Regions from separate parts of the Georgenia soli genome, predicted to be linked through region 2. Evidence: riboswitches for the same ligand, from Rfam matches in the RefSeq annotation. Region 2 holds a riboswitch; the other holds the start of a gene.
What was found. Region 2 has a riboswitch for thiamine pyrophosphate ahead of ATJ97_RS12805 (thiamine ABC transporter substrate-binding protein). Riboswitches for the same ligand answer to the same signal wherever they lie in the genome.

Region 1: linked by a shared signal. The riboswitch ahead of ATJ97_RS09810 (YkoF family thiamine/hydroxymethylpyrimidine-binding protein) and the one ahead of ATJ97_RS12805 (thiamine ABC transporter substrate-binding protein) in region 2 are both predicted to bind thiamine pyrophosphate.

Annotation. Positions count from the first base shown of each region.
Region 1 is NZ_PDJI01000004.1:1,879,992-1,884,191, forward strand. Features, by position in the region: gene ATJ97_RS09800 (ABC transporter ATP-binding protein) at 1-1,159, opposite strand, end outside; gene ATJ97_RS09805 (ECF transporter S component) at 1,156-1,785, opposite strand; gene ATJ97_RS09810 (YkoF family thiamine/hydroxymethylpyrimidine-binding protein) at 1,797-2,459, opposite strand; TPP riboswitch at 2,534-2,614, opposite strand; gene ATJ97_RS09815 (S-(hydroxymethyl)mycothiol dehydrogenase) at 2,777-3,871, shown strand; gene ATJ97_RS09820 (MBL fold metallo-hydrolase) at 3,907-4,200, shown strand, end outside.
Region 2 is NZ_PDJI01000004.1:2,533,757-2,537,956, forward strand. Features, by position in the region: gene ATJ97_RS12785 (Na+/H+ antiporter subunit E) at 1-393, shown strand, start outside; gene ATJ97_RS20075 (MrpF/PhaF family protein) at 390-974, shown strand; gene mnhG (monovalent cation/H(+) antiporter subunit G) at 971-1,411, shown strand; gene ATJ97_RS12800 (DUF4235 domain-containing protein) at 1,512-1,775, shown strand; TPP riboswitch at 1,798-1,902, shown strand; gene ATJ97_RS12805 (thiamine ABC transporter substrate-binding protein) at 1,961-3,055, shown strand; gene ATJ97_RS12810 (ABC transporter permease) at 3,055-4,200, shown strand, end outside.

The DNA.
Region 1 (4,200 bases), 650 kb from region 2:
CGGGCCGCACCTCCAGGTCGATCCCCGAGAGCAGCGCCTGGTGATCCCCAGGCGTGCTCGCCACGTCGGGCGCCCATCGCCCACTCGGCCTGCGGCGCCGCCACCACGGTGCGCGACGTCGTGCCGAGGCCGGCGACTCCCGACCGACGGCCAGCCCACGGGCGGTCAGCAGTGCCGGGCACTCGTCGGCAGGGGCGGAGCCGTGTGCCGGGACGAGCGCGGGCCCGGCGTCGGCTGACGTGCCGCCCGTCGGTGCCGCGCAGGCGAGGGAGCGCAGGAAGGCGGTGTTCGCCGTCGCCGCCAGGCCACCCTCCGCGCCGGTGAGCGCGAGGAGCTCGGCGTCCAGCGGCAGCCAGCACCCGGCGGCGTGGAGCTCGCGGGCGTGGTCGCGCAGGACGACGGCGGTGGGCCCGTCGGCGAGGACCTCGCCGGTCTCGGAGAGCGCGAGCGCCCGGGAGGGCAGACCGGCGATGCCGTCGGGCCCGGCCCACTCGTCGAGGCGGTGCTCCACCAGTACCACCGCCGGCCCGTACGCCCTCACCGCCCCGGCCACGGCGCCGCGGACGGAGGCGATGCCCGCCGGGTCGAGCATCGACGTCGGCTCGTCCAGGAGCAGCACGTCGGGCTCGGTGACCATCGCCGCGGCGAGCGCGACCCGCTGCGACTCCCCGCCCGAGAGCGTGGCGGTGGCCCTGCCCCGCAGGTCTCCTGCCCCCGCGGCCTCGAGCGCCGCGCCGATGCGCGGGCCGATGGTCGCCGGGTCGGCGCCGTGGTTCTCCAGCGGCAGGGCGAGCTCCTGCTCCACGCCGGGCAGGCACACGGCTGCCGACGGGTCCTGGGCGAGCACGCCGAGGTGGCGGGAGCGGTCGACGACGGGGGTCGCGTGCGTCGTCGTCCCCACCCGGACCTCCCCGGCGAGGGTCGCGGCGACGGTGTGCGGGACCACGCCGGTGATCGCGTGGAGCACCGTGGACTTTCCCGAGCCGGAGGCGCCGAGCACGACCACCTGCTCGCCCGGCGCGAGGTGGAGCGAGACGCCGCGCAGCACCGGCTCCGCGCGGCGGGGAAAGGAGACGCTGACGTCGCGCAGCTCGACGACCGCACCGGCACGGGCGGGCGCGGGCTGCGCGAGGACGTCCGCCGCCCGTGCGGCACTCACGGCCGGTCCGCGCGGCCGATGGCGAAGTTGTCGACGACGCCGGTGCGCGCCAGGGCGTTCACGATCACCTTGCCGAGCAGCCCGCCGAGCACGATGCCGGACAGGCACTGGATCACCAGGCGGAGGACGAAGATGTCCTGCCCGTACCAGCCGAAACGGAACGCGGACCAGAAGAACACCAGCCCGGCGCCGAGCAGACCGGAGAGGGCGAAGACGCCCCAGCCGAACCGTCGGTAGCGGGTCAGCGCGAACGGGATCTCGCTGCCGGCGCCCTGGATCGCGGCGGCGACGAACAGCAGCGGCCCCACCGGCGAGCCGAGGAACACCACCTCCACCACGGAGGCGATGACCTCGGCGATCACCCCGGCGAAGGGGCGGCGGACGATGGCGATCGCGAGCGGGGCCACCAGCAGCCAGCCGCCGAAGAGGACGTGCTGGGCGATGTCGCCGGCCGGGCCCATGAGGATGGCCAGGCCGTTCCAGGCCTGCACGAGCGCCCAGTAGGCGAAGCCGAAGACGACGCCGAGCACGACCATGAGGACGAGGTCCTTCATGGCCCAGCGCGGACGGGTGGTCGTTGCGGTGCGGTCGGTGGTGCGGTCGGTGGTGCGGTCGGTGGTGGTCACGTCCGTCTCCCTCAGTTCGTGGCCCGGCTCGGCGAGCCGACAGAGACGGTCAGGTGCGTCACGACGTGCGGGACGACGGCGCCCACCTCGGCCCAGGCGTCGACGGCGGTGGCGAGCACCTCGGCGACGTCGCCGACCAGCTTGGTGGCGTAGTGGGCCGGGCTGGCTACGCCCCGGGCGGTGGCCCGGGCGATGGCGGCCTCGATGTGGGTCATGTGGTCGCCGGCGTCGGACCCGCCGTCGAGCAGCGGGTAGAGCGACCAGTGCGCGACGGCGCGGATACCGGTGGGCTCGAGCTCGACCGCCGCGGCGCCGGGCAGTCCGGTGACGCCGAGGTCGCAGGTGACCTCGCCGGGGCAGCCCCGGGAGAGCAGCACGTGCGCGACCACGTGCCCGCCGCCGGAGCGGCGCGACGCCGCCGCGACGACGGCGGCGAGATACGCGGCCAGCCGCTGCTCCGCCGGCACGGTGGTCGCACCGACGTAGGTGCTGACCTCGTCGGTGCGGATCGCCAGGCCGTCTGTGAGGCCGGCCGCCTCGGCGTCGGCGAGCGCGCCGAGGATGACGCCGACGAAGTCGTCGGTGTGCGGGTGGATGCTGAACCGCATCCCGACGCCGAGCTCGGCCGGCGTCGGGGCGGCCGGCGCCGTCGTCGGATCGGTCTTCGTGCTCATCACGGTCCCTTCTCTGGGCCCGCGGGTACCTCGAGACCCACGCCGGCGCACACGTGCGCCGGGCGGGTGCCCTGCTCCCTACGCCGGTACGAACCGGATCAGGTAAACGGGTCTGCGGACTGTCCGCACTCTCAGCGCCGCTCGGCGCTCCCCGGGGGTTCGCCCCGAAACCTAGCCAGGTGCCGCGGGCTTGTCCAGACGCCCGGGCCCGGCGTCCACACACTGGCGGCCGTGGCCGGGGCCACGCCGACCACCTAGGTTGGAGCGGGGAACGGGGCCGATTTCCGTGGCTCCGTCATGACTGCCGAGGAGGAACGATGCCGTACACCGTCAAGGGAGCCATCGCCCGGGCCGAGGGCGCCGAGGTCGAGATCGTCGACGTGGTGGTGCCCGACCCGGGCCCGGGCGACGTGATCGTCGACGTCGAGGCCTGCGGGGTGTGCCACACCGATCTCTCCTACCGCGACGGCGGCATCAACGACGAGTTCCCCTTCCTCCTGGGCCACGAGGCCGCCGGGCGCGTCTCCGCCGTCGGGGAGGGCGTCACGCACGTCGAGGTCGGCGACTACGTGGTCCTCAACTGGCGCGCGGTCTGCGGGGAGTGCCGGGCGTGCAGGCGCGGCGAGCTGAAGTACTGCTTCGCCACCCACAACGCGAGCAAGAAGATGACGCTGACCGACGGCACCGAGCTCACCCCGGCGCTCGGCATCGGCGCGTTCATCGAGAAGACGATCGTCCACGAGCGCCAGTGCACCAAGGTCGACGAGAAGGCGGCACCCGAGGTCGCGGGCCTGCTCGGCTGCGGCGTCATGGCGGGCATCGGCGCCGCGATCAACACCGGCGAGGTCAAGCGCGGCGAGTCCGTCGCCGTCATCGGCTGCGGCGGCGTCGGCGACGCGGCGATCGCCGGGGCGAAGCTCGCCGGGGCGTCGAAGATCATCGCGCTCGACGTCGTCGACGCCAAGCTCGAGGGCGCCAAGGAGTTCGGCGCCACCGACACCATCAACACGAAGGGCCTCTCCGAGGAGGAGGTCGTCGCGGCGGTCCAGGAGCTCACCGGCGGGTTCGGCGCCGACGTCGTCATCGACGCCGTCGGGCGCCCCGAGACCTACCGGCAGGCGTTCTACGCCCGCGACCTCGCCGGCCGCGTCGTCCTCGTCGGGGTCCCGCACCCGAAGGCCGAGCTGACCCTGCCGTTCCTCGACGTCTTCGGCCGCGGCGGGTCCCTGAAGTCCTCCTGGTACGGCGACTGCCTGCCCGAGCGCGACTTCCCCATGCTCGTGGACCTCTACCTCCAGGACCGGCTGCCGCTGGACAAGTTCGTCACCGAGACGATCTCCGCCGACCAGATCGAGGCGGCCTTCGGCAAGATCCACGACGGCAGCGTCCTGCGCTCCGTCGTGAAGTACTGACGACTCGTCATCCGCACAGCAGAAAGGGAGGCGCCATGGTCGCCCGCATCGACAACCTCGTGACGTCCGGGACGTTCTCGCTCGACGGCGGAACCTGGGACGTGGACAACAACGTGTGGATCGTCGGTGACGACGCCGAGGTGATCGTCATCGACCCGGCCCACGACGCCAAGGCGGTCGCCGACGCCGTCGCCGGCCGCACCGTCAAGGCCGTCCTGCTCACCCACGGCCACGACGACCACATCCGCGCGGTCGCGGAGTTCCGGGACCTCGTCGGGGCCCCGGTGCATCTCAACCCCGAGGACCGCATGCTGTGGGACGCGGTCTAC
Region 2 (4,200 bases):
CTCATGGTGAAGTTCGCGTACGACGTCGTCGTCGCCTCCCTCCAGATCTCCTGGATGGCGCTCACCGGGCGGAAGCCCCAGGGGGCGGTGATCCGGGTGCGCCTGCGCTCGCACTCCGACACCTACCTCACCGCCACCGCCGGGTTCACCTCCCTGGTGCCGGGCTCCATCGTGGTCGAGGCCCACCGCGTCACCGGCACCCTGTACATCCACGTCTTCGACGTCCGCCTGCACGGCGGGCTGGACACCGCCCACCGGATCGTCCTCGAGCAGGAGGAACGGATCCTGCGGGCCGTCGCCTCCCGCGAGGAGCTCATCGACGCCGGCTACGTGCCCGGCTCCTCGCCCCGGGCCGGACGCATCACGAAGTCGGCCGGGGAGGTGCGGCGATGACCTCGACCGTGCTGTTCGCGTACTGCCTCGTCGTGCTCGCGATCGCGGCGCTGGTGGCCCTGACCCGGATGGAGAAGGGGCCCACCATGCTGGACCGCGTGGTGTCCCTCGACGTCGTCACCGCCGTCGTCCTCGGCGCCGTCGCGCTCATCAGCGCCCGCACCGCGCGCACGGACCTCGTCCCGGTGCTCGTGGTGCTGTCGATCGTCGGCTTCGTCGGTTCCGTGACCATCGCCCGCTTCGCCGCCGTCGAGGCGCCCGAGGAGGCCCGGATCCTCACCAAGGAGGAGCTCGCCGAGGTCCTCGCGCAGCAGCGCGCGCTCAGCGACGAGGACGCACCGGTCCACGACCCCGACGCCGACAACGACGACGAGCGCGAGGACCAGGAGGACGACGACGCCGCCGAGGCCCGCGCCGTCGACGCACGCCTCGACGCCGGCCCGGACGACGGGACGCGGGACGGACCGGACGACGGGGCGGGCGGCGGTGAGGGCACGGAGCCGATCGACCAGAGGACCGCCCCCAACCCCGACCCTGACGTCAAGGGCGGGGCGGCACCCGCGGGGGAGGAGGACCGATGAGCTGGACCGACGTGGCCGACGTGGCGGGGACCGTCCTGCTGGTGCTCGGCTCCACCCTCACGCTGGTCGCCGCCATCGCGATCCTGCGCTTCGACGACCTGCTCTCCCGGATGCACGCCGCCACCAAGCCGCAGGTGCTCGGCCTGGTGATCATGATGGCTGGTCTCGCGCTCACCGTGCGCAACCCGGTGGTCGTCTGGACGCTCGTGCTGGTGGTGGCGTTCCAGCTCATCACGGCGCCGATCTCCGCCCACATGGTCGGCCGGGCCGGCTACCGCACCGGCAAGGTCGACTCCGAGGCGCTGGTCGTCGACGAGCTGACCGAGGACCTGCGCGCCTCCGACGAGCTCTCCGACGAGGAGGTCGAGCGCCGCATCGCCGAGCTCAACCGGGACCTCGATCGCCCGGACGGCGGCAGGGCCCCCGAGAGGCGCTGACCGGCCCGCGAGCCCGCCATGCAGGTCGCCGGTGCGTCAGGCATGATCGAACCGCACGCAGGCGCCGCCCGCGACGCTGCGAACGACTGAGGAGTACCGCATGGACATCGGCTGGAGAGCCGTCAGCACCGGGGCGACGATCGCCGCCACGTTCATCACCACCAAGGCGGTCAGTGCCGGCTGGAAGGCCGTCACCGGCCACGAGCCGCCGACCGACGAGGACGACCCTGACGTCGAGTGGTGGGAGGTCATCGCGTTCACCGTGGTCTCCGGGGCGCTCCTGGGCCTGGCCCGTCACCTCGCCCTGCGCGGTGCCACCAAGTTCTACGGCGGTCCGGTGGAGAAGCGCATCGACCAGGTGTGAGTCCCGCGGTGCTAGGGTGCCGGTGAGACGACAGGGGAGCGCCGGAGGGCGCTGAGAGTGCGGACATCCGCAGACCCTCGAACCTGCACCGGTTAGCACCGGCGAAGGAAGTCGGGACACCTCTCCCTGCGGCTGGCGCGCCCGCGCCCGTCGCAGCCCCTCCTGCATCCTGGGAGGACGCACTGATGACCAGCACCACGCGCCGCCGCCTCGCGCGGACCACCGCGGCCACCGCCGCCGCCGCGCTCGCCCTGGCGGGCTGCAGCCTCGGCGGCGGGGACGACGGCGGAGCGGCCGCCGACGGGACGGGCAGCTCGACCGGCGGCGGGAGGCTCACGGTCGTCACGCACGACTCCTTCCACCTCAGCCAGGACCTCCTCGACCAGTTCGAGGCCGACACCGGCTACCAGCTCGAGATGGTCGCCCCCGGCGACGGCGGAGCACTGGTCAACCAGCTGATCCTCACCGCCGACTCCCCGCTCGGGGACGTCGTCTACGGGATCGACAACTCCTTCGCCGCCCGCGCGATCGACGCGGGCGTGCTGGAGCCCTACACCTCCGAGAAGCTGCCCGCCTCCGCCGAGCAGTACGCCGCCGACGACTCCGGCTCGCTCACCCCTGTCGACATGGGCGACGTCTGCCTCAACGTGGACCACCGGTGGTTCGCCGAGAAGGGGGTCCCGGAGCCCACCACCCTGGAGGACCTCACCGAGCCGGCGTACAAGGACCTCCTCGTCGTCACCAACCCCGCGACCTCGTCGCCGGGCCTGTCCTTCCTGCTCGCCACGGTCGGCGCGTTCGGCGAGGACGGGTGGCAGCAGTACTGGAAGGACCTCAAGGCCAACGGGGTCAAGGTCGTCGAGGGCTGGTCCGACGCCTACTACGTCGACTTCTCGGGCTCCGAGGGCGCCGGCCCGCGCCCGATCGTGCTCTCCTACGCCTCCTCGCCCGCCGCGGAGGTGCCCGAGGGCGGCGGTGAGCCGCGCACGGGCGCCATGCTCGACACCTGCTTCCGGCAGGTCGAGTACGCCGGGGTCATCGCGGGCGGCCAGAACGAGGCGGGCGCGCACGCCTTCATCGACTTCCTCCTCTCCCCGGAGGTCCAGGCCGACATCCCCGGGCAGATGTACATGTACCCCGTCGACGACACCGTCGAGCTCCCCGCCGCGTGGGCCGAGCACGCCCCCCTCGCCGAGCACCCGTTCACCGTCGACCCGGCGACCATCAACGCGCACCGCGAGGACTGGATCGCCACCTGGTCCGACATCGTGACCGGCTGATGGTCCGCCGGCTGGGATGGGCGCTGGCCACGGCGGTGCCGCTGGTCTTCCTCGGTGTCTTCTTCGCCTGGCCCGTCCTCGCCATCGTCGGGCGGGGCTTCGTCTCCGACGGCGCCCTCGACCTCAGCGCGTTCGCCGACGTCTTCACCCGGTCACGGACGTGGCGGATCGTCGGCCTCACGCTCGCGCAGGCGAGCCTGGGCACGGCCCTGTCCGTGCTCCTGGGCCTGCCCGGGGCGTACGTGCTCTACCGGTGCCGCTTCCGTGGCCGCGCGCTGGTGCGCGCGTTCGTCACGGTCCCGTTCGTGCTGCCCTCCGTGGTGGTCGGCGTCGCGTTCCGGGCGCTCCTCGCCGAGGGCGGCCCCCTGGGGTTCCTCGGCCTGGACGGCACCTTCGCCGCGATCGTCGCGGCGCTCGTCTTCTTCAACTACGCCCTCGTCGTGCGCATCGTCGGCGGCATGTGGCAGCGGCTGGACCCGCGCGCCGAGGAGGCGGCCCGCGCCCTGGGCGCCTCGCCGGCCCGCGCGTTCCGCACGGTGACGCTGCCCGCGCTCGCCCCGGCGATCGCCTCCGCGGCGTCGATGGTGTTCCTGTTCTGCGCCACCGCGTTCGGGGTCGTGCTCGTGCTCGGCGGGATCCGGTTCGGCACCATCGAGACCGAGATCTGGATCCAGACCACCCAGTTCCTCGACCTGCGCGCCGCCGCGGTCCTCTCGGTGGTCCAGCTCGTCGTCGTCGCGGCCGCCCTCGCCCTCGCGGGGCGCAGCCGCCGCCGGCAGGAGCGGGCCCTGCGGCTGCGCACCGACGCCGACACCGGGCACCGGCTGACGCTGGTCGCCCGGCGCGGCGGCGGGCTCCGGCCGGGACCGGACGCGCTGCCCGCCGCCCTCACGGCCGCCGTCGTCGTCGGGCTCCTCGGCCTGCCGCTCGCCGGCCTGGTGGTGCGGTCCTTCCGCACGCCCGACGGCGGCTGGGGGCTGGCCAACTACGTCAACCTGGGCACCACCGGCGGGGACAACGCCCTGACCGTCACCGTGTGGGAGGCCACCGAGAACTCCCTGCGCACCGCCGTCGACGCCACCGTCATGGCCGTGGTGGTGGGGACCCTCGTGGCGCTCGTCGTCTCCCGCCGGCCGCGGCGCCGC